Regions from separate parts of the Brevibacterium sp. CT2-23B genome, predicted to be linked through region 2. Evidence: predicted binding sites of a transcription regulator. Region 2 holds the regulator's gene; the other holds the start of a gene.

Region 1 (19,775 bases), on a different contig from region 2:
CGAAGTCCCACCAGTCGTCGTGTTCGGCGCGTCTGCGGGCAGAGCTGTCGGTGAGCGCGGCGTGGAACTCAGCCCGGTTCTGCGCCACTCCGACTCCTGTCGCGACGACATCATCGACACTGTCCACAGGTAGGACGAACTGTTCCATCCCCACATTCTCTGCCGCCCCTCGCATGCGGATGGACGAATAGAGGTTCGGGACGAGCGAGATGAACGGAACCGCGGCGGCACCGGCGAAGATCCCCGCATGATAGCGAGTGCCGATGACGAACTCCGCCTTTTCGGTCAGGGCGATAAGCTCTCTGGCGGTGAGCATCCTCGTGGATGTGACGGACTCGCGTCCGACCTCACCGGCGATCTGGTCATTGGTCAGCTGGTCCCTTGTCGGCAGGGCAGGCGGCAGGCCGCCTCCGTGGGGAACCAACAGAACGTTCAGTCCGGTCTCGTCGGCGAGCCTGCGCGTGATGTCGACGAGATGGGCGTGATAGTCGCTGTCCGCGAGCACCGGGGAGGATGCCTTCTCCGCGTAGCTGGCCAAGATGAACGGCTCAGCCGTGAGGTCGTCGACTGCTTCGCGGTCCTCTTCCCGGGCAGTCAGTGAGAAGGCGTCATCCACCTGCCTGCGTACGACGGCACGCTTGCCGCCGACTTGCTTCGCGAAAGTGGTCGTATAGCTCTCCCTGCTGCCGACGAATTCGGCGTCGGCGAGGAATTCGTAGACGAGCTTGCGATCCTCGTCGTAGATGAGAGGGCCGAGGGTCTGGCTCGTGAGCGCATAGGGTCGATTGAACAGTTTCGCCAATCGCCCCAGTGTCACCCGCTCATAGATGTGGTGGGCGAACATGGAGTTGAGGTTTCCGCCACCGGCGATGAGCACGGCGTCCGAGTCGCGAACGGTCTCGATGACGGTGCGCGCAGGGTCGTTCGGGGTGAGAGTGCGGCTGCGACCTTCGGATTCGGCGAACTCGAGGATGCGCTCCATCCGCGTGATATTCGGTTCGCGATCACGTTTGAAACCGATGCGGGAGATGGCATCGACACCATACATCTCGCTGGCGTGCTGCGGCTGACCGGCGATGAGGGTGATCGAAATGTCGCCTCTGCGTTGGAGCGCTTCGATAGCCAGCTCCGTCATCGCCTCATCGCCGAGGTGGTAGAACCGGCTCCACCCGACATCGCCGATCATCGTAATGCGCTTCATATCTCCCTTGGATCTGCGGTGAGGCCCCGGATCGGGGGGCCTCCGCGACACCATAGCCGCGAGAGACCTCGGGAAAGTGAACGAGGCGCGACAGTCGAGTGAACAGAGGCGGGGTCGACAGGCCGAACCCGCAAAGGCGGCGACCTCGGAACGGCACGGGCGATCTCATGGGGTGGGCCGCCTCGGTGAGGGTGAATACGCCGATGAATGCGACAGTGGCCCGGAACGTGATGTTCCGGGCCACTGTCGTGGTCAGAGACGACTCAGTCCGAGCGAATGGCTCAGGCTTCGTCCTCCTCGTCCTTCTTCTCGACGACCAGGGTCTCGGTGGTGAGAACCAGGGCGGCGATCGAAGCGGCGTTGCGCAGCGCCGAACGGGTGACCTTGACGGGGTCGATGATTCCGGCGCCGATGAGGTCGCCGTATTCGTCGATGGCGGCGTTGTAGCCCTGGCCGGACTCGAGGTCCTGGACCTTGGCGACGACGACGTAGCCGTCCTGGCCCGCGTTGGCGGCGATCCAGCGCAGCGGCTGGACGACTCCGCGCTTGACGATCTCGGCACCGGTGAGTGCGTCACCGGACAGTCCGAGGTCGTTGCCGTCGAGGACCTTCGCAGCGTGGATCAGAGCCGAGCCACCGCCGGCGACGACACCCTCTTCGATGGCGGCTCGAGTAGCGGACACGGCGTCTTCGACGCGGTGTTTGCGCTCCTTGAGCTCCACCTCGGTGGCGGCGCCGACCTTGATGACGGCGACTCCGCCGGAGAGCTTGGCCAAGCGCTCCTGCAGCTTCTCGCGGTCCCAGTCGGAATCGGTGTTCTCGACCTCGGCGCGGATCTGAGCGACACGACCGGCAACAGCATCGTCGGCACCGGCACCATCGATGATGGTGGTGTTGTCCTTGGTGACGGTGATGGTGCGGGCGTTGCCGAGCTCTTCCAGGGTGACCTGGTCGAGCTTCATGCCCATGTCCGGGGTGACGACCTGGCCACCGGTGAGGACGGCGAGGTCCTCGAGGATGGCCTTGCGACGGTCACCGAAGCCCGGAGCCTTGACGGCGGCGACGTTGATGATTCCGCGCAGCTTGTTGACGACCAGGGTCGACAGAGCTTCACCCTCGATGTCCTCGGCGATGATGAACAGCGGCTTGCCGGCCTGCTGCACCTTCTCGAGGACGGGCAGGAGCTCCTGGATATTGGAGATCTTGCCCTGGTTGATGAGGATGAGGGCGTCGGAGAGCACAGCCTCCTGGCGATCGGCATCGGTCACGAAGTGCGGCGACAGGAAGCCCTTGTCGAACTGCATTCCTTCGGTGATCTCGAGTTCGACGGACGCGGCCTGCGACTCGTCGATAGTGATGACGCCGTCCTTGCCGACCTTGTCGAAGGCATCGGCGATGAGCTTGCCGATCTCAGGCGACTGAGCCGACAGACCGGCGACGTGTGCGATCTCCGAGGAGTCGGCGACGTCGCGGGCGATGGTGCCCAGCTGCTGCGAGACGGCCTCAACGGCGGTCTCGATGCCGCGCTTGAGCTGTCCGGGAGCGGCACCTGCGGCAACGTTGCGCAGTCCTTCGTTGACGAAGGCCTGAGCGAGAACGGTCGCGGTGGTGGTTCCGTCACCGGCGATGTCGTTGGTCTTGGTGGCGACTTCCTTGGCCAGCTGTGCGCCGAGGTTCTCGTAAGGATCGTCGACCTCGACCTCACGGGCGATGGTCACACCATCGTTCGTGATGGTGGGAGCGCCCCACTTCTTGTCGAGCACGACGTTGCGGCCCTTGGGTCCCAGCGTCACCTTGACGGTGTCGGCCAGGGTGTTGACACCCTTTTCGAGTGCACGACGGGCTTCGTCGTTGAATTCCAATGATTTAGGCATTCGTCCTCCTGTCAGTGAAGTTGTTGTTCAGGGGATTCAGCCGATGACGGCGAGCACGTCGCGAGCCGAGAGCACGAGGAACTCTTCTCCTGCGTACTTGACTTCGGTGCCTCCGTACTTGGAGTAGATGACCTTGTCGCCGACGGCGACGTCGACCGGCACGCGGTTTCCGTTGTCAGCAACGCGGCCCGGGCCCACTGCGACAACTTCGCCTTCCTGAGGCTTTTCCTTGGCGGTTTCGGGAATGACCAGACCACTGGCGGTAGTCTGTTCTGCTTCGACCTGACGGATGACAATCCGATCTTCGAGTGGCTTGATGGAGACCGACATATCGGGCCCTCTCCCTTCGCTGGGTTCTATTTCATCGAGTCAGACGGCGGCTGCTGCCATGAACCTCTCGTCGTCGCGGGTGCCGAGCGATTCGACCGTCTCATGAAACTGGCACTCAATGAGTGCTAGTGCTAATTCTGACTCTAGAACGCTCTTAGCACTCGGTCAACTTGAGTGCCAGCAATTCGTCATGCTCTGGGCGAAAGTTCAGATTGGGCACCGGAAGCCGGGGCAGCGGGGCACCGAAAAGCGTGGGCCCCGAGGATCTCTCCTCGGGGCCCACGCTCCTTGCTGACCGCCTCAGCTCAGTTGTCGATATCTGTTGTCAATGGCGGCCAGAGTTCATGGCCTATACAGGCGCTCAGTCGGCTGCTGCGAACCTGATCTCAGATCAGGCGCAGGTCCACTGACCCCAGCCGGCTTCAGCCTGGAGCTTCTTGGCGCGCTGGAACTGCTCCTGCGGGCTGGCATCCGAGGGGTTGCCGCTGCCTCCCATGGAGTGCCAGGTCTGCGGAAGGAACTGGAACAGTCCGAAGTGGGTGCCGTTCGAAGCCTTCGGGTCGAAGTTCGACTCGCACTCGACGACCTGGTACCACTTGGAACCGGGCCCACCCAGCATCGCCTTGATCTCAGCGGTGGACATGGAACCGCCGCCGGAGCCGCCGCCGGTGCTCGAGTCACCGGAGTCACCGGAGTCGCCCGAACCGGAATCGCCGGAGTCACCCGAGTCGGAACCGCCGGTGTCAGCCGGTTCTTCCTTCTTCTTGGTGCCCTGGATGACGACCTTGGTCTTGGGTTCGGAGAGGACCTTCTCGTCCTTCTTCTCCTTCTTGACCTCTTCGCCGTTGATCGTCTTGACCTTGTAGGTGACCTGCTTCTCGCCGTCCTTGCCCTCGGTCTCGACCTTGGTCTCACCCTCGTAGAGGGAATCGGACTTCTTGGTCTCGACCTTGGCCTTGATGGCCTGCTTGTCCTTGACGGTGTCGTTCTTCACGCGGTTGACGGTCAGCACCTGGCCGTCGGAGACCTCGGCGGACATCGGCACGGACAGGAAGTCGTCCTTGTCGAGCTTGACACCCGTGTCCTTGAGGGCTTCCTTGGCGGTGCCCACAGCGGCCGAGACCTTGTGGTCCTTGCCATCGGCGACGACGGTGAGGTCCTTCGACGTGGTCACGTCGATGTCATTGCCCTCGTCCTTCAGACGCTGGCTGGCCTTCGCGTTGAGGTCGGCGCCCTTCGCGTCGACACCCAGGTCGGCCAGAGCCTGACCCACGGTGTTCGCGTTGGTCCATTCGTTCGTCTCTTTGCCATCAACGGACAGCGCAACCTTCTTCGCCGTGTTGACGGTGATCGTCATATCACGGTCGACCTTGGTGCCCACACCGGGCTTGACCTGGTCGCGCTTGTCGACATCGATTTCGTGGCTGTCGAGGATGTCCCCGACCGTTCCTCCGAAGGTTCGGATCTCTTCGGCCTGTCCGTTGACCTCCAAGGTCACGGGCTTGTTCATGGTCACAACCGCGCCCGTGCCACCGACGAGTCCGGTGATCACGACCGCCTGTGCAGCGATCTGAACCTTGCGGTTCTTCAGAAAATCAATCACAAAAATATCCCTGAGCAGAGTTTATCGACCTGTTCACTGTAACCGATTCGTTACACGGTTCGCAAAATATCACGGAAATGTAACGGTGTGAGTTTTCTGAGGGCGTGTCTGACCTGGAGTTCCCAGTGTTTCCGGGGCCTTCCCGATCGTGACATTCCCCCGCCGAGGCGGCGCCGCGTCCCGTTATCTCGCTCACAGAACGAAGGGCTGAGCCCGGCTCAGCCCCAGCTGCCGAGGGCCCGCTCCGCGTTGTTCCACACGGCCGCGCACAGATCCTCTTCGCTCATCCCGCGCACCTCGGCGAGTTTCCGCGCCGTGACCGCCGTGAGGTAAGGACCTCCCGGCTTACCGCGATGCGGGTGCGGGGTGAGGAAGGGTGCGTCGGTCTCCGTCAGCAGGAGCTCCAGTGGAGCGGCCGCCGCGGCCCGCCGCAGCTCGTCGGCGTTCTTGAACGTGAGGTTGCCGGCGAAGGACATGTAATAGCCTTCGGCCGCACATTCGCGGGCCATCGCCTCGTCGCCGGAGTAGCAGTGGAAGATCGTGACTTCGGGAGCGCCTTCCTCCTTGAGGATGCGCAGCACATCGGCGTGTGCCTCCCGATCGTGGATCTGCAGTGCACGTCCGGTGCGCTTGGCGATCTCGATATGAGCTCGGAAGGAGCGCTGCTGTTCGGCGACTCCCTCTTCTGCCGTGCGGAAGTAGTCGAGACCGGTCTCCCCCACCACGCGCATGCGCTCATGCGAGCTCACGAGCGATTCGATCTCGGTGAGAGCGTCATCGAGCAGGCCGCGCTCGGCCAGCCGCGGGGCTTCGTTCGGGTGGAGGGCGGCCCCGCCGATCATCCACGTCCGTCCCTCGGCAGGAGGGCCCGGCACAGTACGGGGGTCGGCCGCCTCGGCGAGGGATCCCACCTCCGTGGCCGCCTCGGCGGGGGTGCCTGAATACTGGGAAGCCACGAGCGCGGTCGTCCACCGGGCTGCCGGAAGGTCGCAGCCGATCTGGACGATGCGACGGACTCCCGCCTCGGAGGCGGTGTCATGGAAGAAATCCAGCGACGGGAACTCTTCGTCCGCGTTCGGGGTCACCTCGGGTTCGGGTTCACCAGCACCCAGCGGCAGCCGCACACCCGTGCAGATGTCGAGGTGAGTGTGGGTGTCGACGATGGGATGAGCGAGCGGTTCGGGCACCGGTGGATAGGTTCCGGCGGCGCGCGAGGCCATTATTCGGTCTCCTCCACGAACTTCGGGAACACGGGTTCGGGCTTCGGCAGGGGCGTGCCCGGTTCGAGCGGGAACCCGACGGCCGCGAACGACCGGGGATCCGCCTCGGCGGCGGCGATGCCGTCGGCAGCGGCCTCGGCGACATTCGGCGCCAGGGCGGCCGAAGCGTATGCCGCACCGGCGGCGACGCCGATGGCCGCGCTAGCGGATACGGCTCCCATCGCCTCGGCGCCGGACCCGGAATCGACGGCGGTCGGCAGGACCTTCGCACCGGCCTCACCGACGCCGGCGGGCACACCGAGGAGGTCGAGGATCTTGCCCGCGGAATCGGGCATGACCGGCTGGATGAGGATGGAGATGATGCGCACGACCTCGGTCGTCACCCACAGCACGGTGGCCATACGATCGGGATCGGTCTTCTTCAGTTTCCACGGCTCCTGCGCGGAGAAATAGCGGTTGGCCTCGGACAGCACCTTCCAGCAGGCCACGACATAGAGGTGGAGGGCCTGGGTGTCGACGTGGCGTCGGGCGGTGTCGGGCACGGCCCGGGCGAGGGCGAGGAGTTTCTCGTCCGCCTCGGTGAGCTCACCCGGCTGCGGCACCTGGGCGTCGCAGTTCTTCTGGATCATCGACAGCGAACGCTGGGCGAGGTTGCCGTACTCGTTGGCGAGGTCGGAGTTCTTCCGTGTGATGATCGAGTCCTTCGTATACGAGCCGTCGTGGCCGTAGGAGAACTCGCGGAAGAGGAAGAAGCGCAGGGTGTCCAGGCCGAAGGCATCGACGAGGTCGAGGGGGTCGACTACGTTGCCGACGGACTTCGACATCTTCTCACCGGAGTTGAAGAGGAAGCCGTGGGCGTGGACCCGCTTGGGCAGTTCGATGCCGGCGCTCATGAGGAACGCGGGCCAGTAGACCGAGTGGAAGCGGATGATGTCCTTGCCGATGATGTGGACGTCGGCGGGCCACCACTTGCTGAGGCGCTCCTGGTCATCGGGGTAGCCGGCGGCGGTGAGGTAGTTCGTCAGTGCGTCGATCCACACGTACATCACGTGCTTGTCGTTGCCCGGCACCGGCACACCCCAGTCGAAGGTGGTGCGGGAGATGGAGAGGTCCTTGAGCCCGGATGCGACGAACGAGGCGATCTCGTTGCGGCGGGAGTCGGGACCGATGAACTCGGGGTGGTTCTTGTACAGCTCGAGCAGCTTGTCTTGGTACTTCGAGAGGCGGAAGAAGTAGGACTCCTCTTCCGTCCAGGTCACCTCGGTGCGGGTCTCCTTGGACAGGCGCACGCCGTCGACGACTTCGGTCTCGTCATCGGTGTAGAAGGCCTCGTCGCGCACGGAGTACCAGCCGGAGTACGTGTCGAGGTAGATGTCGCCGGCCTCTTCGAGCTTGCGCCAGATGGCTTGCGAGGCAGCGTAGTGGTCTTCGTCGGTGGTGCGGATGAACCGGTCGAAGGTCGAGCCGAGGGCGAGCTGGGTGTCGCGGAAGTTCTTCGCGTTGTCGTCAGCGAGTTCTTTGGGGGTGATGCCGAGCTTGTTCGCCGCCTGCAGCATCTTCAGTCCGTGCTCGTCCGTGCCGGTGCAGAAGAAGACATCGTGATTGTCCAGTCGCTTGAACCGGGCGATCGTGTCGGCCGCAATGTACTCATAGGCATGCCCGATGTGAATGGCCCCGTTGGGGTAGGCAATCGCTGTCGTCAAGTAGTAACCCATAGGGAACTCAGTCTAAGGGACGCGGCGCGGCGGGCGCGCATGGGTCCGGGAGCCGCCCCCTCGGGTGAGTGTGGTGCCGTCAGCGGGTGGGCGCGGGGCTTTGCCGAGGATTAGCGAATAGCACGGTTTGAGGTGAGTAGCCCATGTTTGAAGATGGGCTGCTCACCTCGGACTGGGCTGAAACAGTTCGCACCTGGACACCAGCTCACAGAACCAGCGGTTTCCCACACCGGCGACGCAGTTCAGGTGCCTGAAAGAAGAGCTTCTGTCCGAAGGTCCTCGGGTCCAGAACTTCATTGAATTTGAAGCGCACGATCTTATAGCCCATCGCCAGCAGTCGATTGTGCTGTCGGCTCTCCTTGTTCATGACGTCGAAGCCGCCGTCGACGTACTTCTGCGTCCCATCGACGTAGAGTGCGACTCTATCGTCACGGAACAGGAAGTCGAGTCTCGTGAGAAGTCGGCTGCCATCGGCAATTTTCACCTGCTGCACGAAGTCGTGCAGACCCAGAAGATGCAGATTGAAGGCGGCTCTGCTCTCCGCATAGCTTTCGGACAACGGAGATGCGAGTGAGACCAGTCTCGCGGCCACCTTTGCGCCCCGTGCTAGGCGATCAATGGGCGCTGCGAACAGAGCTGCGACTGCACCCGGAACCTCGTCCAGCAGATGTGCCGGATACCCGAGCCTGAAGATCAGATCCTCGTCGTCGCCGAGAAGTTGCCATCTGACCACCTGTTCCATCGCGGCAAACGCCGCAGCGCTGCCGAGTTCGGCCCGCAGATCCAAGGCAGTTCGAGCCGGAGTAGTGACGCGAAGCCCTTCCGCCTGGCAGACGTCATCAGCTGCGATTGTTCTGCGTCGCCTGATCAGCTCGGGTGACTTGGTGCTTGATATGGGGTGGAACACCGACACTGGTTCGTCCGGCTCGTCGAACATACCGATTCTGTGCAGCCGGGCCGCCGAGATCCCGAACACGATGTCTCCTGCGCGGTAGTGGGGATAGTGGAGGACTTGCAGACGCTTCAGATTCGCCTCGTATCTGCGTTGCTGGGACCGCTCTTTGTCGCGTCCTTCCTCGTGATACGTCATCCAATCCGAGTCTGTGGCGAAGGGAGAGAGGTATCGGTGGGCACGGACTTCACAACATCTGACGACTGTATAGACTCCACGAGAGAGCTTTCGCAGACAGCAGCCCAAAGCGCTGCGGATGTCTGCCGTTGAGGCTCCAGCATTGCGAAGGTCCGTGAAATACACGACGTTGTTCTTCATGCCGGCACACTGCCGAAATCCGCGTTGATTCAGCAATGCTCAATCCTGTTGCTGTGGAATCAGCTCCGGCGTCCACACGGCGACAGCGCCTCAGTAAGGAGTCAATCAACAAGCCTCAACGCTCGAGTCGAGTCGTCGACCGGCTTCACAGCGGCTCGTGCCTTTCGCACCAGGCTCGTTTGGGGAGTATCTCAACCGCGCTGATGGCCCAGTTTGAGGTAGATAGCCCACCTCCCGACATGGGCTATCCACCCGAAACTGGGCTACTGACTATCCACAGCCCACTGCACACGAGTCGTGTCAGTCGCGGTGGAGCCAGGCCTCGTAGATGTCGCGCTTGGACAGGCCGAACTTCTTCGCCACCTGCCCGGCCGCGTCCTTGGCACGCGAACCGGAGTCGACCAGTGCGCTGACCTCGCCGAGGTGGTCCTCCGGAGCCGTTTCGACCTCGGTGGCACCGGCGAGCACGAGGGTCAGTTCCCCTCGCAGACCCTCGGCGGCCTGATCGCGCAGTGAACCGACGGTTCCGCGCAGAGTCTCCTCGTAGGTCTTCGTCAGCTCGCGGCTGATGGCCATAGGCCGGTCGACGCCGATGATCTCGGCGAAGTCGTCCATCGCATCGGCGATGCGGTGTGGGCTTTCGAAGAAGACCATCGTGCGCTTCTCGGCCTTGAGTTCGGTCAGCAGGGTCTTGCGCTGCCCGGACTTGCGCGGCAGGAACCCTTCGAAGCTGAACCGGTCGCTCGGCAGTCCCGAGACCGCGAGCGCCATGAGCACCGCGGACGGCCCCGGTGTCGACGTGATCGGAAGTCCCGCCTCGGCGCAGGCCTTGACCACGCGGTAGCCGGGGTCGGAGACGGCGGGCATCCCCGCGTCGGAGAGCAGAACAACGGTCTCACCAGCGGCGATGATATCGACGAGTTCGGGAGCGCGGTGGCCCTCGTTGTGGTCGAAGACGCTGATGACACGCTTCGTGTGCGTGAGGTTGAGTCGCTGCGCGAGCGACAGGAACCGCCGCGTGTCCTCGGCGGCGATGACATCGGCAGTTTCGATGGCCTCCCGCATCCGCGGGCTCGCATCGCCGAGGTTGCCGATCGGAGTCCCGACCAGGATCAGTCGACCGCCGGTGAGGTTCGGACCGAATCTTGGCCCCGCGTCATCGGTCAGGTCGATGTCGTCGGACGGCACCGCCTCGGTGGGGCTGTCGTCGGCTCTGTGGCCGGCCGCCTCGGTGGGGTTGTCGTCGTCACCGAACCCAAGATCCGTATCGGCACCCTGGCCGGACGACGCGAAGGAGTCTGAACTCAACTGGTCGAACCCGCGCCGACCATTGCCGCGCCGAAGATGAGGACGAATACCCCGACGTAGAGGACCCAGAAAAGGATCCAGAGGATGGTGCCGATGTAGCCGACCCACAGGGCCGCGACGGCCATGCCGTCGCCGCGTTCTCCGCGTTCGCGGATCTGCTTGCGGGCGATGTGGCCCATGATGATGCCGGCGATGCCGCCGATGAAGACGGACGAGATGACGCCGAAGATCGAGGCGCACATGCCGACGATGGCCAGCACGTTCGTCGGTGGCAGCTGCTGGTACACGTAGCCGGGTCCGCCGGCGTACTGTGCATTGGCCGCGTAGGCGCTGTTCTGGCTGTAGGACTGGGCACCGTACGAGCCGCCCGCGTTCGATTGGGGCTGCTGGTAGTACATGTCCGGGTTGTTCCAGTTGTTCTGGCTGCTCATAGCGAAGTCTCCTTGTGGTTGCCTTCAACGGTACAGAGTCGTCGGTGGCGGCAAAAGGCGGGGCGGTTACAGGTCAGTCACAGTTGGCGGGGTGGGCACCTTGCGATGTGATGCCGGGACGGGCGCGTGTGTCGGACGTTGAGGCCGTGCGCCAGATCGTTTGCCGGGGCCGGCTTCCCGGAGTCCCGGTCCTCAGCTGACGGTTGCGTTTCCAGCGGCGATCGAGGCGCCGATGACGAGCGCGATGACGCCGAAGTAGAGCAGCCAGAACACGACCCAGAAGATCACGCTGAGATACCCCAGCCACAGTCCAGCCACGGCCATTCCGTTGCCGCGCTCTCCGCGGGCCTTGATCTGCGAACGGGCGATGTGTCCGAAGATGATGCCGACGAAGCCGAGGAAGAAAAACGATGAGATGAACGAGATGAGGCCGAGCACCAGCGCGACGATCGACGAGGAATTCGTCGGCGCCACCTGCTGGTAGACGACGACCGGTGCTCGGTTTCCGTACGTCACGGGGGCCTGGACCAGGGCATGAGGGTGGGCCGGAGTATGAACCGGTGCGGGCGTGTGGACTGCGACGGGGGCGTGGACCGAACCCTTCGATCCGGTGTAGGTGTTCCCGAGAGGCAGTACGCGAGTGTTCATGTCCGTTCCGTTCCGCTGGCTGTCGTTGATCTTTGAATCTGTTCGGGGCCGTCCTCGACGGGTGTCCCGATATCTGTCATCAACGCTACCCACGTGCAGCGAGCGCGGCGGCCGAATCGTGTTGCAATCCTGCACCACAGGTTGCAGGTTCCCCTCGCCGAGGCGGCCCGACCGTCCCGTACCCGCGTGGCCTTGGGGCGCACGCAACGCTGCGGGCAGGCGTTTTCAGGGTCGTGCAGAGCGGCCCGACCGTACGAATCGAGCGTGACCTCGGCACCCGTCCGAAGTCATCCGGAGCAGCGCCCAGGTCACGCGGGGCGGCGCCGAAGTCACCCCGGGCAGCGCCGAGGTCACGCGGGGCGGCGCCGAAGTCGCCCCGGGCAGCGCCGAGGTCACCCGGGTCGGCTCAGTAGCTGCTCATCATGCCCAAGAAGCCGATGCCCAGGATGCCGATCATGACGATCGCCATGATGAGTCCCAGGGCGATGGTCACGTAGCCGATGATGAGCCCGGCGATCGCCTGTCCGCGGCCTTCTTCGCCTGTGCGCTTGATCTGGCCGAGGCCGATGTGGCCGAAGATGACGGCGAGCACCGGTGCGATCCACAGGAACATCGCGATGATGCTGAAGATGATGCCGATGACCGGAATCATCGACAGCAGGCCGCAAACGAATCCGCCGCCGATACCGGCAATGCCCATCCACATCGACCACACGGCCATCTTGTTAGGTGCGGGCCGGACGAAGACCGGCTGCGCGCCGTAGGTCATCGGCTGGCTGTACGCGCCCGACTGGCTGTAGGCATCGTAGGCGTTCGGCTGGCTGTACGCACCTGGCTGGCTGTATCCGCCTGACTGTCCGTACGCGTTCTGCTGACCGTAGGCGCCGGACTGTCCATAGGAGTTCTGCTGCCCATACGGCTGTCCCTGCGAATACTGTCCGGCACCGGACCCATACTGACCCGCACCGGACCCATACTGTCCGGCACCGGATCCGTACTGACCCGACTGTCCCTGACCATACTGCGGCTGGGACCCATAGTTGTTGTTGAACTGCTGCGAGCCGACCTGGGGAGGATCGCTCGGGCGGTAGTTGGGGTTGTTCGACACGTTGTGCACCATTCGCTCTGACTCCGGCTGTCTCCCACTACTCTAGTGATGCACGGTGGCGAATGCCCAAGAATCCTGCTCAAGGTGCCGAACCTCATGCCGGCCTGTCTCTCCCGACCTGCGTCAGCCAGCCCGACATTCCCCCTCGCCCTCACTCCCCGACCTACGCCAGCCAGCCCGGCACGACCTCGCCCTCACCCCGCCGGCCCGATCACTCCCAATGCCCCGCCCTTCCCTGCGGGTCGCATGAGAGCCCTGCCCGCCGAGATCTCTAAACTGGACTCCGATGACACACACCGCAGACTCCCCGGCACCCACCAGGCGCATCGCCCGCGAGCGCCTGGCGAGGAAACGCGAAAAGGTGCGTTCCGGCGCCGCTGCGATGCGCCGCGAAACCTTCCACGCCGGCATGTGGGCCACCCGAGCACCGCTGTGGATGTGGCCGGCCCTGCTCGTCATCACCGGAATCGGTGCGGCCCTGCGACTCTTCCGCCTCGACTTCCCACACCGCCTGATCTTCGACGAGACCTACTACGTCAAGGACGGCTATTCGGTCTTCAACTTCGGCTACGAACGCTCCTGGCCCGAGAACGCCGACGATTCCTTCAACGCCGGCGATCCCAGCGTCATCGAGCCCACCCCCGAATACGTCGTCCACCCGCCGCTGGGCAAATGGCTCATCGGGTGGGGCATCGACCTCTTCGGCGCCGACGATTCGTTCGGCTGGCGCTTCACCGTGGCGATCATCGGCACCCTGACGATCTTCCTCCTCGGCGTCATCGCCTGGAAGCTCTTCCGTTCGGCGTTCTTCGCCTGCGTCGCCGCCGGCCTGCTCGCCATCGACGGCGAGCACTTCGTCCACTCCCGCACGAGCCTGCTCGACATCGTGCTCATGGCCTTCGTCCTCCTCGCCTTCTTCTTCATCCTCCTCGACCGCGAGCAGGTGACGAAGCGTCTGGCCGCTTGGACCCAGCGCACCGCGGAGATCGACAGCTCCGTTCCGTCCCGCACACTGCAGAATCCAGATCCCCTCCCCGAGGCGGCCGCTTCCTCCTCATCCGACCCCGAGGAGGTCCCCCGAACCTTCCCGACCGAACTCAGCGAGTCGATCACCTCCGCCGCCCCACTCCCCGAGGCGGCCCCGCCCACCGCGGAAGCCCGACGTCGGCATCGGACGAAGTCCAGGGACGTGATCAACTTCGGGCCCCGCCTCGGCGCGCGGCCTTGGATCTTCGCTGCAGGGATCAGTCTCGGCCTGGCTACGGGGGTGAAATGGTCGGGTCTGTATGCGCTGGCGGCGTTCGGGATTCTGATCGTCCTGTGGGATGTGCATTCGCGGTATCGGGCCGGGGTCGTGCATCCGTGGCTGGGCATGTTCATCCGCGACAGCATTCCCTCGTTCTTCAAGCTCGTGCCGATCGCACTCGTGACCTATGTGGCGTGCTGGACCGGGTGGATCCGTTCGGATGACGCGTGGGACCGACAGTGGGCTGCGGAGAATTTCGGCTGGTGGCGTGCGTTGCCGCAGTGGTTGGATTGGCTGCCGTCGCTGGCGCACTATCACTACACGGCGTACTCGTTCCATGTCGGGCTGGACTCGGAGCATCCGTACATGTCGAACCCGTGGGGTTGGATCGTGCAGTGGCGGCCGACGTCGTTCTACTACGAGTCCTACGACCGGGGCGATATGGGGTGCACGGTCGCGAAGTGCTCCTCGGCGATCACCTCGGTGGGCAACCCTGTGATCTGGGGCTTGGCCGCTTTGGCTGTGCTCGTCTGCCTCATCGTGTGGATCATCCGCCGGGACGTCCGCCCCGCCGTCATCCTCGCCGGGCTCGCAGCGACCTGGCTGCCATGGTTCGCCTACCAGGAGCGGACGATCTTCACCTTCTACACCATCGTCATGGTGCCCTTCGTCGTGCTGGCCGTGACGTACTGCCTGACACTCGTCTGGGGTCGAGTGCCTGTTCGTGGGCGAGACTCGCCAGGGCCGTCGGTGAAGCAGCGTTTCGCGCGGATCTCCGCGGCGCTGTTCGCCAGGCGACTGAGCGTCGGGCTCATTCTCGTCGCAGCGATCCTCGCCTTCGCCTACTTCTGGCCCGTCTACACCGGTGAGGTCATCCCATTCTCGGCCTGGAACAACCGCATGTGGAACATCACCTGGCGCTGATCGGCTGACGTTGGCGTGCACCCACGCACCGCACTGGCTCCGTCGAATCACCCCACCGGCAGCTTCGGGCCGCGCGTCATCGACTTTTGTCCCATTCGTCATCGACTTTTGATCAGATACTCATGTTCGAACCGGATTATTCGCCCAAAAGTCGATGAAGCGATGCACGGGCCTACCCAAGAGTCGATGAGGCTCCCACCGGCTCTGCCCACTCAGCACCCACCGCCCGCGGGCACAGGGGCCGGCTTGAACGTCGCCGCACGGCCCCGCCCGCGGCCCACCGGCAGATCCGTCACGGGTTCGCCATCGAAGGGTCGCCTCGGCGACATGGCGTGTTCACCTTGAGGTAACACCCCGTCGTTAGCGTCGAATCATTGTGAATGACCAATCGACGACCTACGAGCCCAACGCAACCGAGTTTCAGTCGGAAATGAAGCCGGATGCGCGCACCACCGTGGCCGCGAACCAGGCGGCAGAAAGCACCACCGCATCAACCAGCACCACCTCCCCCACTCCCCACCGAACCGTCGCGATCATCCCCGCGCGCGGAGGTTCCAAGGGCATCCCGCTGAAGAACCTGCAGAAGGTCGCCGGCATCTCCCTGCTCGCCCGCGCCATCAACGCCGCCCAGGCCAGCCCCAGCATCGACCGTGTGATCGTCTCGACCGACCACGACGGAATCGCTGCCGAAGCCCTGCGTGCCGGCGCCGAAGTGGCCCACCGCCCCGCCGAGATCGCCGGCGACACCGCCACCAGCGAATCCGCGCTCATCCACACACTGTCGACCCTCGATGAGGACTTCGACATCACAGTGTTCATGCAGTGCACCTCCCCCTTCATCGACTCCGCCTCGATCGAGAACGCGGTGCGCACGGTCCGTGACGACGACGCCGATGTCGTCTTCTCCGCCGTCGAAGACCACTCTTTCCTGTGGCGCCTCGACGACGACACCCAGGCCGTGGCCGTCGGGCACGAAGCCAGCTTCCGACCGCGCCGCCAGGACCGCACCAAGCACTTCAACGAAACCGGCGCGTTCTACGTCATGCGCACCTCCGGCCTCATCGAGCATGAGCACCGCTTCTTCGGCCGCATCGGCATCGAGGAGGTCCCGCCCGAGCACGCCCGCGAGATCGACGACATGTCCGACCTCACCCTCGTCCGCGCCATCGCCTCGACGCAGGAGACCGCGCAGGTCATCGACGTCGACGCCCTCGTCACCGACTTCGACGGCGTCCACACCGACGACGGCGCCTATGTCGACGAGGACGGAAACGAACAGGTCCGCGTCCATCGCGGCGACGGCATGGGCATCTCCCGACTCGTGAAGTCCGGCGTGCCCGTGATGATCCTGTCGAAGGAACGCAACCCCGTCGTCACCCGCCGCGCGGAGAAGCTGCGCGTCGACGTCGCCCAAGGCATCGACAACAAGGCCAGCATCCTCGACGCATGGATCACCGCCAATGACCTCGACCCGGCGCGCGTCGCCTACGTCGGCAACGACATCAACGACCTCGAGGCCTTCGACGTCGTCGGCTGGCCCATCGCCGTCGCCGACGCCCACCCGCGCGTCCTCGCCGCCGCCCGCGTCATCCTCGACAGGCCAGGCGGACGGGGTGCGGTGCGTGAGGTCTGCGACCTCATTCCCATCCCCGCCGAGGCGGCCGAACCCCTGCCGAATCCGACCCTGACCTCACTGCGGTCGCCCACCGGACACCCATCGACCTTGGCAGGGCACCAGTCAGGACGCCCGGCCGGCCACCAGTCGGCGGCCCTGTCCGGCCACGCGTCCGCCTTCCCCGACCAGCAACCATCCGTCCCGCGGCACCAGCCGCAGTTCACCAACCGCGCGGAGATTTCGCGTGCCAACCGAAAGCAGGTTTCATGACTGATCAACTCGCCCCCGTGGCCATCGGAGAGCACCTCGTCGGCCCGAACCAGCCCGTGTACATGATCGGTGAGATCGGCATCAACCACAACGGCGACGTCGACATCGCCAAGCAGCTCATGGATGTCGCCGTCACCGCCGGTGCGCAGGCAGTGAAGTTCCAGAAGCGCAACCCCGAGGTGGCCGTTCCCGAACACCAGAAGTCGAAGATGCGCTCGACCCCGTGGGGCGAGATGACCTACATCGACTACAAGCACCGCGTCGAGTTCGGAATTGACGAATACTCCGAGATCGACCGCTACGCCAAGGAAGTCGGACTCCAGTGGTTCGCGTCCCCATGGGACACCGACTCCGTCGACTTCCTCGAGAACGAATTCGATGCGCTCACCTACAAGGTGGCCTCGGCCTCGCTGACGGACTTCGAGCTGCTGCGCGCGATCGCCGCCACCGGCAAGCCCGTCCTGTGCTCCTCGGGCATGTCCGATTGGGAGACTCTGGACAAGGCCGTCGAGGTCTTCGACCGCGACAAGCTCGTGCTCATGCACGCCACCTCGACCTACCCGCTGCCGCCCGAAGAGGTCAACCTCAAGGCCATCCCGGCCATGCGCGAACGCTACGGTGTTCCCGTCGGCTACTCCGGCCACGAGCTCGGCCTCGAGATCTCTTTCGCCGCAGCCGCACTGGGTGCTGTGACCATCGAACGCCACATCACCCTCGACTCCTCCATGTGGGGATCCGACCAGTCCGCGTCGATGGAACCGCGCGAGTTCGCCTCCCTCGTCAAGGGCGTCCGCGTCATCGAAACCGCATTCGGCGACGGAGTCAAGCGCATCATGCCGGGCGAGGAATCGAAGATCGATTCCCTGCGCAAGGTCACGGCCTGATCAATCGGCTGAGCCACCTCGGCGAGGATTTTCTGCGCCGAGGTGGCTCTTCCATGTCCGATCCACTGATCTTCTGGTGGACCAACCCATGACCGCAATCTTCGGAGAAGGCCCGTGACCGATTTCGACCTGAGCATCATCATTCCCGCAAAAGATGGTGCCCCCTACCTGAGCACGCTGTTCCGTTCGCTGAGGCAGCAGGGCCCCGTCTGGGACCGCACTCAGCTGATCTTCGTCAATGACGGATCAAGTGATGAGACGCCGGAGCTGCTCGATGAGTTCAACACTTGGTTCCCTCATTTCGAGGTCCTCACCAACCCGGAGGCGACGGGACTTGCCAATGCCCGAAACAAGGGCCTGGCATCTGCCCGGGGAGAGCACATCATCTTCCTCGATGGGGACGACTGGTTGGCCCCGGGGCATCTGTCCTCGATGCTTGCCGCAGCACATAGGCTCGGAGTCGATTTCATCCGCTGTGACCATACGACGGTCGAGGGGACCAAGCGGGTGCGCAAACTCGCGCCGATGTCGGTCCGAGAAGTGCCATTGGATCCCAAGGTGGGGATCCTGCCCGTCTACGAATCGACGATGGTCGACTATCCGTTCGCCTGGGCCGGCATCTTCCACCGGCGAGTGCTCGAACAGGGGATCCTCCATTTCCCGGAGAACTTCATGACTGCCGAAGACCGGTCCTGGATCTGGCGACTGCACCTGCAGGCCGAGTCCTTCGCCGTCGTCGATGCTCCAGGGATCCTCTATCGAAGAGGGATGGCGGGCTCTCTGTCGCGCATCGTCGACATTCGACAGCTGGATTTCATCCGCGCATTCGGACAGATCTTCGATCTCGTCGCTGCCGAGCCGGACGCCGACCAACTGTGGCCGAAGGCGATCCGCAACTGGTTGGCAATCCTCGACCATCAGATCAATCGTTTCGCAGCGTCGCCGGCGTCCCTGCGAAACCAGTTGCGAAGGGGTGCACGAACGATTTCGGCGAAGATTCCGCCAGAGTATCTGCGTGAGGAATTCGTTCTGCAGAAACAGGGACGACAGCTCAACGTCAGCAGCTACCTCAATGACGCACCTTCGTTAATGCTGGAGATGGTGAAGTGAAACAGATCTTTCTGGCCTCGACCCTGTTCGAACTCGTCTGCTTGGCGGCAGGAATCGATGGCGGTGACTACGACCGGCCGGCGGCTCCGGCGCTGATGGGAACCGATGGATTCGCGCCCGAGGACACCCCGGCTCCGACCGAACGGATCCTGCTGGTCAGCAACAACGCCGTGGTCATGGAGCTCTCGGAATCCTTCGTCGATTCGCCGGGAGCCGCCTCGTTGATCGCCCGGTTCGATCGGGTCGTCAACCTCAATGAGGCGCTCGCGCCTCTGCACGTCCATCCTTCGTCATGGCGGCCCGATCATACGGATCTGCCGGTCGTGGAATCGTATCTGCGTGGCCGGTGGGGGTTGGACGATACCGACGAGATCGAACTCGTAATCGAATCGCCCCAGGTCAACCCGGCCATTGCGCTTAGCCGAGTGTTCTCCCGCGCGACGATCAGGGTACATGCCGACGGACTGATGAGCTTCGGCCCGACCCGCAATCAGATTCCGCTGACGAACGGTCAGCGGATGTCCGTGCTGCATTACTTGCCACTGGTGCCGGGAATCTCGCCGAAGCTGCTCCGCGAGTTCGGAATCGTCCACCGCCCACTGGGTGTCGAGTCGTTCACCGGTGTGGTGCGCGAGCTCGGCGAGCATTCGGCCGAAGCGCTGGAGGACGAGCTGGGAGGGGTTCTCAGCGCCGCGCCGTCGAGCAATCGTCCGTGGGCACTGGTTGTCGGCCAGTATCTGTCGGCGCTCGGACTCATCACTTCTGAGGAAGAGACGCAGCTGCACATCGACATGATCGAAGCCGCCGCTGCGCGCGGAATGGAAGTCGTGGTGTTCAAACCGCACCCGGCCGCTCCTCCCTCGCAGACAGGACCACTGTTCGAGGCGGCACAGAGACTCGGGATCACTCTGCAGCTTTTCGACCTGCCCGTCATGGCCGAGGTCATCATCGATCGTCTGGCTCCCGACCTCATCGTCGGCGGGTTCTCCACCGCACTGATGACTGCTCGCCAGATCTA
Region 2 (10,237 bases):
CTCAGTACAGAAGAAGTTGTAGACCGGGGAGCCGGTGGCGACATTGAAGTCACCGGTGACCACGCAGGGACGGGCCGCCTCGGCGATGGTCTCGGCCATGATCCGACCGGACTCGAGACGGGCGCGCTCGGACTTGTGATCGAGGTGGGTGTTGAGCACACGCAGACGCCGGTCGGATTCGAGGTCGCGGACATCGACCGTCGTCAGGGTGCGCGCATGCGAGACTCCCCACGATTCCGAGGCCACGGTGTCGGGCTGTTCGGACAGCCAGCTGATGTCCACGGCTTCCACGTCGAAGCGCTTCGAATCGAGGATCACGGCTGTGAACTCGCCGGAGTTGCCACCGGAGTGGCCCTCTCCGAGCCAGATGTACTCCTCGGGCAGCAGGTCGATGAGCGTCTCGAGCTGGTCGAGCTCGCCCTCTTGGGTGCCGATGAGGTGCGGACGTGCACGCCGGATGAGATCGGCGGCGATGGGCAGCCGCTCGGCCACCGGATGACCGTCCATCGCGGGATAGCGGAGGTTGAAGCTCATGACCCGGAATTCGCTCATGAGACCATCTTCCCCGATCGGCACCGTTCGGCGGGGCGAATCGCGAAAGATCCGGACGATCACGACGTGCACGCCCGTGGATTCCAGGTCCGCGCGCAAGTCATGAAACAATGGGGGATCCGGTCTGTCTGGGGACCTGGTCTGTCAAAGAAAGGGCGTTCATGTCACCTCAGGTGAATAAGGAAGCTGCAAAGCGGATCTCACCGTCTGCCACCTCACCCGAGCTGATTCGCAATTTCTGCATCATCGCTCATATCGACCATGGCAAATCGACCCTGGCCGACCGCATGCTCCAGATGACCGGCGTCGTCGAGAACCGCGATATGCGTGCCCAGTACCTCGACCGGATGGACATCGAACGCGAACGCGGAATCACCATCAAATCCCAGGCTGTGCGCATGCCGTGGGAGCACGAGGACACCCCGTACGCGCTCAACATGATCGACACTCCCGGGCACGTCGACTTCAGCTACGAGGTCTCGCGGTCCCTGGCCGCCTGCGAGGGTGCCCTGCTGCTCGTCGACTCCGCTCAGGGCATCGAAGCCCAGACGCTGGCCAACCTGTACCTGGCCATGGAGAACGATCTGACGATCATCCCCGTGCTCAACAAGATCGACCTGCCGGCTGCACAGCCGGAGAAGTACGCCGAAGAGCTCGCCAACCTCATCGGCTGCGAACCCGAGGACTGCCTGCTCGTGTCCGGCAAGACGGGCGAAGGCGTCGAGGAGGTCCTCGACCGCATCATCACCGATATCCCCGCGCCCGTCGGCGATGCCGAGGCCCCGGCCCGCGCGATGATCTTCGACTCCGTCTACGACACCTACCGCGGTGTGGTCACCTATGTCCGCGTCATCGACGGTTCTCTGTCCCCACGCGAGAAGATCGAGATGATGTCGACCGGCACCACCCACGAGCTGCTGGAGATCGGCGCCTCCATGCCCGAGCCCAAGGCGACGAAGGGACTGGGCGTCGGTGAGGTCGGCTACCTCATCACCGGTGTCAAGGATGTGCGTCTGTCGAAGGTCGGCGACACCGTCACCGCCGCTGCGGGGCCCGCGACAGAGGCCCTCGGCGGTTACCGGGAGCCCAAACCGATGGTGTTCTCCGGACTCTTCCCGATCGACGGGTCCGACTACCCGGTGCTGCGCGACGCGCTGGACAAACTCAAACTCAACGACGCCTCTCTCGCCTACGAACCCGAGACCTCGACGGCGCTGGGCTTCGGCTTCCGCTGCGGATTCCTCGGTCTCCTCCACCTCGAAGTCCTGCGCGACCGCCTGGAACGGGAGTTCGATCTCGACCTCATCTCCACCGCCCCGTCCGTGATCTACGACGTGACCATGGAGGACGGTTCGGAGACCGTGGTGACGAACCCGAGCGAGTACCCGACGGGCAAGATCAAGGAAGTCCGGGAGCCGATGGTGCAGGCCACGATCCTCACCCCCAGCGACTACATCGGGGCGGTCATGGAACTGTGCCAGGATCGCCGCGGCAAACTCCAGGGCATGGATTACCTGTCCTCGGACCGTGTGGAGATCCGCTATCGCCTGCCGCTGGCGGAGATCGTGTTCGACTTCTTCGATCAGCTGAAGTCCCGGACGAAGGGCTACGCCTCCCTCGACTACTCCGATGACGGCCAGGACGCCTCCGACCTCGTCAAGGTCGACATCCTGCTGCACGGCGACCAGGTCGATGCGTTCTCTGCGATCGTCCACCGCGACAACGCCTACTCCTACGGTGTGGCGATGGCCGGAAAGCTGCGCAAGCTCATCCCGCGTCAGCAGTTCGAGGTGCCCATCCAGGCGGCCATCGGCTCACGCATCATCGCCCGCGAGACCATCCGCGCCATCCGCAAGGACGTCCTTTCGAAGTGCTACGGCGGCGACATCAGCCGTAAGCGCAAACTGCTCGAGAAGCAGAAGGAAGGCAAGAAGCGGATGAAGATGGTCGGCACCGTCGAGGTTCCGCAGGAAGCGTTCATCGCGGCCCTGTCCTCCGACGAGCCGGAGACGAAGGACAGCAAGAAGTAAGTGCCCGCACAACCGACCGGTGAGGTCCCTCCGAGCGACGGTTCGCTGCCGACATCGGTGGGGATCGGGGCCGCGGAGCGGGGGCTGAGCCTCTACATCCACGTCCCGTACTGCCGGGTCCGCTGCGGCTACTGTGACTTCAACACCTATACCGCCGACGATCTCGGCCCGGGCGCGTCCCGCGAGGACTACCGCAGTAATCTCGCCCGTGAGCTCGATCTGTCCGTGGCCACCCTCGCCGAGGCGGGGGCCGGCGACCGTGAGGTCTCGACGATCTTCTTCGGCGGGGGCACCCCGACCTTGCTCGCAGCGGATGTGCTCGCCGGGGTGATGGACGATGTCCGCGCCCGCTTCCGCCTGGCCGAGAATGTCGAAATCACCACCGAAGCCAACCCCGACACCTTGGCCCCCGCCTACATCGCGACCCTTGCCGGAGCCGGTTTCAACCGGATCTCCATGGGTATGCAGTCGGCCGTGCCGCACGTGCTTGCGACCTTGGACCGCACCCACGATCCGGAGAAGATCCCCGAGGTGGCGCGCTGGGTCAAGGACGCCGACCTCGAGCTCAGCCTCGACCTCATCTACGGCACCCCGGGGGAGTCGATCGACGATTGGCGGCGCTCTCTCGACGTGGCCCTGTCCAACGAGGTCGATCACATCTCGGCATATTCCCTCATCGTCGAACCGGGAACGAAGATGGGCGCGATGGTTCGCCGTGGCGAACTGCCGATGCCTGATGAGGATGACCTGGCCGACAAGTACGAGATCGCCGACGCAGCGATCTCCGCTGCTGGTCTGCACTGGTACGAAGTGAGCAATTGGTCGACCGGACCTGAAACCCGCTGTGAGCACAATATGGCCTATTGGCGCAATGCGGACTGGTGGGGATTCGGGCCCGGGGCCCACTCACACGTCGGAGGTGTGCGGTTCTGGAATGCCAAGCACCCCCGTGCCTGGGCCGATCGGCTGTTGGCGGGGGAGTCTCCGTCGATCGGTCGTGAGGTCCTCGACGATCAGACCCGGGAGATCGAACGGATCATGCTGGCGGCCAGGATCGACCGCGAGCTGCGTCTGGATTCTCTGGCCCCGGGCAGCGAGCAGGCGATCAGAACCTTCGTCAAACAGGGTCTGCTCGACGCCGATGGTGCCGCGGCCGGCTGGTTCCAACCGACTCTGCAGGGACGTCTCATAGCCGACTATATGGTGCGCATCCTCACCGAATACGTGTGAAAGTGTCTCGCCCCGCCACTCGGGAACGAGCGGCAGGGCGAGATGCTCAGCTAATCTGGCGGGGTGAGGCTGTCACTGCGCGTCAGATCACTTGATCCAGTTCGGCGTCATCGGAATGCGGTAGCCCTCACCGCGGTTGGCTGCCATGCCGGCGATGATCTCGATGACGATCATGTAGATCGAGAGCACCGGCAGGAGCAGGAGGATGAGGAAGCCGATGCCGACGATCGTGAGGATTCCGCCGATCAGTCCGATGCCGAACGCTGCGATGACGCCGACGATCAGCAGATTCAGCGACTGTGCGCCATGATGGCGGAGGAACGGCGACTTGTCCTTGTTGATGATGAAGAGGATGAGCGTGACGATCCAGCCGACACCGACGACGTAGGTGGCGGCGTGAGCGAGGTGCGACCACAGTGCGGTCGTCCGTTCACTCTGATCTGCATTCCAGAAGCCGAGCGAAGTCGGGCCGTAGGCCGCATCCGGCAGTTCGGCCCCCATGGGCACTCCGGCGGCAGCCGACTGCGCCGAGGATGCTCCCTGGAATCCGTAACCGGGCTGAGAGTGTCCCTGCGGAGCGCTGTAGGGCTGCTGAGAACCGTACGGCTGCTGGGCGCCGTCCGCCTGATGTGAACCGTAGCCCGGCTGCGAACCATACGACTGCTGAGGATTCTGCTGCTGGGAGCCGTAGGCCGGATTCTGCTGCTGGGAGCCGTACCCGGCTTGCGGCTGCGAGCCATAGCCCGACTGCGATCCCTGCTGAGGGGTCTGCGGCTGCGAGCCGTACTGGGCCTGACGATCCTGCTGGGCCTGACCACTCTGCTGTGGCTGCGAACCCTGCTGTGGCTGCTGGGTGTACGGCTGCTGCGAGCCCGACTGCGGGGAGTAGTTCGGAGGCATCGGCTGTGACTGTTCGTTGTTCGGCTGCTGCGGGTTGTCCGACATGAGAGTCCCTTCAGAGTGTGCGATCACTCCACACTAACCCAGAGAGTCCGGGCAGCCCCAGAGAATCCGGGGTGAGCGGGAATGGTCACTTCACGAAATTGATGGTGAGCGGGAACTTATACCCCTCACCCTTGTTCGCTGCGACGGCCGCGATGATGTAGAAGACGCAGTAGACGAGCGGGACGATGAGCGCCGCATACATGACGATGATGCCGATCCCGAAGGTCACCAGTGCCAGGATGAAACCGACGAAGCCGAAGACGAAGAGTGCACCGAAGGTGACGATCGTGTTCGTGATCATCGCGTTGAGCCCCTGGCGTGAGTGCTCGCGGACGAACGGGGATTCGTCCTTCTTCACAAGGAACATGATGAGCGGCATGAAGCCGAAGATGAGCGAGCCGAGGTGGGTCCACAATGCCGTGGTCCGGTCGGGTTCGTGGGCCATCCAGAACTGCTCGGAGCCGGGTCCGTAGGCTTGCTCAGGCAGGGAGCGGGAGTCGAACATCGCCGGGTTGTGCATCTGCGGCATACCGTAGCCCGGCTGTGCGCCGTATCCCGGCTGGCCCCCGTAGCTCGGCTGAGCGCCGTACGCCTGCTGCGAACCATACCCCGACTGCCCACCGTAGCCCGGCTGACCGCTGTGCGTCTGCGGCTGCGAATACTGCTGGCCCTGCGGCGCGTAGGGCTGCTGCGAACCGGAGGCCTGGGAGTAGTTCGGCGGCATCGGTCGGCTGCCCGGCTGCTCGGGGTGGTACGACATGGGGATCCTTTCGAAGAGTGCTTGCCATTCACCCTAGCCGAGCCAGGTGTCCCGAGGATGTCGGGAAAGCCTCACTCCTGTGACAGATTCGGCACACGCCGACAGCTCCGCGTGACCATGACGCTCCACCGCGCCGCACCACCGCCGACTCTCAGCCGACGGTGACGAAGTCGATGAGCTCCTCGACCCGACCGGACAGCGTCGGTTCGACATCAGCAATGGTGCTCACCTTCCCGAGGATGCGCACCCACCCGCGGGCAACGTCCCGATGGTCGGCGTGCGGCCATCCGATGCGACGCAGTATTCCCGTCTTCCAATCCTCACCGCGGGGGACGACCGGCCACTCGCGGATGCCGACGACATGGGGCTTCACCGCCTGCCAGATATCGACATACGGGTGACCGATGATGTGGACGACATCGCGGTAGCGCGGATCGGCACGGACCGCCTCGGCGATCTTCGATTCCTTCGTCCCGCTCACCAGATGGTCGGCGAGGACACCGACTCGATGGTCCCGATCCGGACCGAAGGCCTCGAGCTTGTCGGCGACATCATCGAGACCGCCCAGGGGTTCGACGACGACGCCTTCGATGCGCAGATCATCGCCCCAGATCTTCTCGACGAGTTCGGCGTCGTGCTTGCCCTCGACCCAGATTCGCGACCTACGAGCCACCCGAGCCTTCGCTCCGACCACGGCGCGAGACCCCGAGGCCGTCCGTCCGGGCTGCTGCGCCTTCTTCTTCGGCAGCTGCACATCGACGGGCTGGCCCTCGAGGAGGAAGCCCGGCCCCAGGGGAAAGGCACGTACCTTGCCGACGCGATCTTCGAGCTTGACGACGACACCGGCCGTGGTCTTCTCCGCGCCGACGACAGCGCCGACATAGCCGCTCATCGCATCCTCGAGAACCATGCCCAGGCCGAGCTCGACCTGACGGGACTTCTTCGGGCGGTGCGACGACGGGGAGGAGCCGGAGAGCACATCGGGGCCATATCGATCAAAAGCATTCACGGGCATCCACCATAATCAAGGACGGACCCGCAGGCGTGCAGACCCGCAGGCCACCCCAGAAATGAATTCCGGGAACGAGAGGCGTAGAATTGGCACTCAGACTCACAGAGTGCCAAGCGCAGGCACGGGACCGCGATGGATCGGCGAGACGGAGAGGAGATCCGCGATGAACGACAGCAGACGTGCACAGGTGCTGCGCGCCATCGTCGAGGACTTCGTCGCCACCAACGAACCCGTGGGTTCGAAGGCGATCGTGCAGCGCCACACCCTCGGCGTCTCTCCCGCCACGATCCGCAACGATATGGCCGCGCTCGAACAAGAGGGCTATATCGCCCAGCCCCACACCTCTGCCGGGCGGATCCCCACCGACCTCGGCTACCGGATGTTCGTCGACCGGATCGACGAGTTCAAACCGCTGACCACCGCCGAGCGGCGCGCGATCTTCCAGCTCATCGACGGCGACGTCGATCTCGACGAGATGCTCGACCGCACCGTCCGCGTCCTCTCCGGCCTCACCCGACAGGTCGCGCTCATCCAATACCCGACGGTGTCGCGGGCGCGCATCAAGCACATCGAGATCGTCGGTCTCGGACCCGGCCGGATCCTCGTCGTCCTCATCACCGATGCCGGCCAGGTCGAGCAGAAGACCGTGATCACCCCGAGCCCGCTCGACGAAGACGCCGTCCGCGGACTGCGCGATCAGATCAACGCCGAATTCGCCGGACGCACACTCGCGCAGGTCTTCGGATCGGCCCCCGCCGCCGAGGCGACCGCCACCGAATCGAGTGAGCCGACCGCCCGTGACGACTCCGGGCTCAAACAGGTCAGAGCCGCCGTCGTCGACCTCGTGGCCGCGACGCGTGAAGAGCGCATCATCATGGCCGGCACCGCGAACCTCGCCCGCTCCGGAAGCGAATTCGGAGAGAAGATGGCCCCGATCCTCGAAGCCTTCGAAGAACAGGTCGTCCTGCTCAGGCTGCTCACCTCGATGGCAGAAGACCACGAGGAGATCAGCGTGCGCATCGGGCGTGAGAATACTCACGAATCATTCAGCTCGACTTCCGTCGTCGCCGCCGAATATGGTCATGACGCGGGTTCCTCGGCCAGACTGGCAGTGCTCGGCCCGACCCGAATGGACTATCCGACGACGATCTCGGCAGTCCGTGCCGTCGCCAAATACGTGTCCTCGATCCTCGATCGAGGGTAGGTCTCTTGACATCGACCAGGGGCACCCGCAGACGGGCAGCGCAGAACCGGTGAGCACCGCGCAGCAGCGCAGCCACCACCACGAACAGAGAAGACCACTACGTCAGGGAGAGAGAAGTTTCTGTGGCCGATCACTATGAAACACTCGGAGTGTCCAAAGACGCTTCCGCGGCTGAGATCAAGTCGTCGTACCGGAAGCTGGCACGCAAGTACCACCCGGACGTCAATCCCGGTCACGAAGACGAATTCAAAGCCATCTCACTGGCCTACGATGTGCTCTCCGACCCGGAGAAGCGCCGCAACTACGATATGGGCGGCGGCGAGAACGGCCAGGGCTTCCCAGCCGGCGGCGGCTTCGGCGGATTCGGCGACATCTTCGAGACCTTCTTCGGCGGCGGCGGCGGTCAGGCCGGGGGTCCGATCCCACGCACCCAGCGCGGCAAGGATGCCCTCGTCGGCGTCAATATCGACCTGAAGACCGCGGCTTTCGGCGGCACCGTCGACCTCGATGTCACCACTGCAGTCGTCTGCGACACCTGTTCGGGCGCCGGCACGCAGGAAGGCACGAAGATCGAGACCTGCTCGCTGTGCCACGGAGCCGGCAGCGTCCAGCGCATGACCCGGACCCTGCTGGGGCAGATGGTCACGAACCAGACCTGCAACTCCTGCCACGGCTTCGGCACCGTCATCCCGAACCCCTGCCTCAACTGCCAGGGCGACGGACGAGTGCGCAAACAGCGGACCATGAAGATCCGGATCCCCGCCGGGGTCTCCGACGGCACCCGCATCCAGCTGAGCAGCCAGGGTGAAGTCGGCCCCGGAGGCGGACCCGCCGGTGACCTGTTCGTCGAGGTCATGGTCACCCGCCACGAGGTCTTCCAGCGCGACGGCGACAACCTCCGGGCCGCCGTCTCCGTGCCGATGACCGCAGCGACCCTGGGTGCGACCATCCCGTTCGAGACCTTCGACGGCACTCAGGACCTCACCATCGCCGCCGGCACCCAGTCCGGCACCATCGTCAAACTTCCCGGGCTCGGAGCCGCCCGCCTGCGTTCGGAGACCCGCGGCGACCTGCTCATCACCGTCGACGTCCTCACCCCAGACAAACTCGACGACGAACAGCGCGAACTGCTCGAGAAACTCGCCGAACTGCGCGGCGAAGAGACTCCGCGCGCCCAGATCTCGACCGAGAACCGCGGAATGTTCTCCCGCATGCGTGAGAGGTTCGCCGGTCGGTGAGTCTTCCCGTCTTCCGTTCCGCCACCGCCGCCGAGGCGGTCGTCGGGTCCGCCCTCACCCTCGGTGAGGACGTGGCCGGGCATGCGGTGCGGGTGCGTCGGATCGGTCCCGGCGAGGAAATCGACATCGTCGACGGGGAAGGCACACGTGCGCGCGGAACCGTCACGGCCGCCTCGGCGAATGAGCTGACGATCGATGTCACCGAGGTGACGGTCGAGGAGCGCACGGGCCCGCGCCTCGTCCTCGTCCAAGCCCTGGCCAAGGGCGACCGGGACCTGCAGGCCATCGAAACAGCCACGGAGATCGGCGTCGACGACGTCATTCCCTGGGCCGCTGAACGCTCGATCGCCGACTGGCCGGCCAAGAAGCGGGAGAAGATGGCCGCGAAATGGGAGAACCTCCTCGGAGCGGCCTCCCTGCAGGCCAGACGAGCACGATTTCCCATCCTCCACGACCTCGTCCGCGGTGCCGCCCTGGCCAAGACCCTCAACGACGCCGATGCGGTCTTCGTCCTCCACGAGACCGCTCAGCGCAGGCTCTCCGAAGCGCTGAACGACCTGATCGCGAACGACTCGGCACAGCTGCCGGAGCGCATCGTCTTCGTCGTCGGCCCCGAGGGCGGCATCAGCGACGGCGAACTCGATGCACTGACCGGCCGTGGAGCAACCCCGGTGCTGCTGGGACCGACGATCCTGCGCTCGTCATCGGCGGGACCCGCCGGTCTCGTCCTGGCCCAGAATTCATTGGGCCGTTGGTGAGGCATCGGACTAGGATGGAAGCACACTCAGGCGCTGCCGGTGACGGTGCGCTCACTTGCAAAGGAACATTCTGGACATCACCCCACCGAACCCGAACTCCATGAACCCCACCGACTCGGACACCGGCGACGGTGCCGCACGCGATGATGCCGTGACGGACACCCAAGGTGCCGATCGTGACACCGTGCGATTGGTCATCCCCGACTCCATCGACCTCGTCGCCTTCTTCGGTCCCGGGGAATCGAACCTGCGCGCCCTGGAGAAGACCTTCGCCGACCTCGACATCCACGTCCGGGCCAACCAGGTCCAGGTCACCGGCGAGGCGTCACGCGTCGAAGCCTTCGTCAGCGTCATCGGGGAACTCAAGAAACTCCACGCGGCCGGCCATCGCATCAACGAAGAGACGATCGAGAGGGTCACGACGTTCTCCTCCGAGGGAGCGGCCGCCTCGGCGGTGCTGGGCACGAACATCCTCTCCACCAGGGGAAAGTCGATCCGTCCGAAGACG

What was found. Region 2 encodes HrcA, which represses chaperone genes, less so after heat shock. Its sites were predicted from a motif close to TTNGCACTCGNNNNNNNCGAGTGCNAA; they were not measured.
Region 1: the regulator HrcA is predicted to act here: its motif matches at 3,560-3,586, upstream of groES (co-chaperone GroES).

Annotation. Positions count from the first base shown of each region.
Region 1 covers NZ_JABBYK010000002.1:254,287-274,061, reverse strand. The annotation lists gene HIM68_RS06350 (polysaccharide pyruvyl transferase family protein) at 1-1,201, opposite strand, end outside; gene groL (chaperonin GroEL) at 1,483-3,075, opposite strand; gene groES (co-chaperone GroES) at 3,112-3,405, opposite strand; gene HIM68_RS06335 (ubiquitin-like domain-containing protein) at 3,797-5,008, opposite strand; gene HIM68_RS06330 (TatD family hydrolase) at 5,227-6,228, opposite strand; gene metG (methionine--tRNA ligase) at 6,228-7,943, opposite strand; gene HIM68_RS06320 (hypothetical protein) at 8,149-9,033, opposite strand; gene rsmI (16S rRNA (cytidine(1402)-2'-O)-methyltransferase) at 9,514-10,386, opposite strand; gene HIM68_RS06310 (DUF4190 domain-containing protein) at 10,518-10,952, opposite strand; gene HIM68_RS06305 (DUF4190 domain-containing protein) at 11,145-11,600, opposite strand; gene HIM68_RS06300 (DUF4190 domain-containing protein) at 12,007-12,708, opposite strand; gene HIM68_RS06295 (dolichyl-phosphate-mannose--protein mannosyltransferase) at 12,995-14,878, shown strand; gene HIM68_RS06290 (acylneuraminate cytidylyltransferase) at 15,309-16,763, shown strand; gene HIM68_RS06285 (N-acetylneuraminate synthase family protein) at 16,760-17,647, shown strand; gene HIM68_RS06280 (glycosyltransferase family 2 protein) at 17,762-18,757, shown strand; gene HIM68_RS06275 (polysialyltransferase family glycosyltransferase) at 18,754-19,775, shown strand, end outside.
Region 2 covers NZ_JABBYK010000001.1:862,647-872,883, reverse strand. The annotation lists gene HIM68_RS04085 (endonuclease/exonuclease/phosphatase family protein) at 1-552, opposite strand, end outside; gene lepA (translation elongation factor 4) at 714-2,582, shown strand; gene hemW (radical SAM family heme chaperone HemW) at 2,583-3,812, shown strand; gene HIM68_RS04070 (DUF4870 domain-containing protein) at 3,900-4,757, opposite strand; gene HIM68_RS04065 (DUF4870 domain-containing protein) at 4,843-5,517, opposite strand; gene HIM68_RS04060 (DUF3097 family protein) at 5,669-6,532, opposite strand; gene hrcA (heat-inducible transcriptional repressor HrcA) at 6,693-7,733, shown strand; gene dnaJ (molecular chaperone DnaJ) at 7,856-8,971, shown strand; gene HIM68_RS04045 (16S rRNA (uracil(1498)-N(3))-methyltransferase) at 8,968-9,729, shown strand; gene HIM68_RS04040 (PhoH family protein) at 9,830-10,237, shown strand, end outside.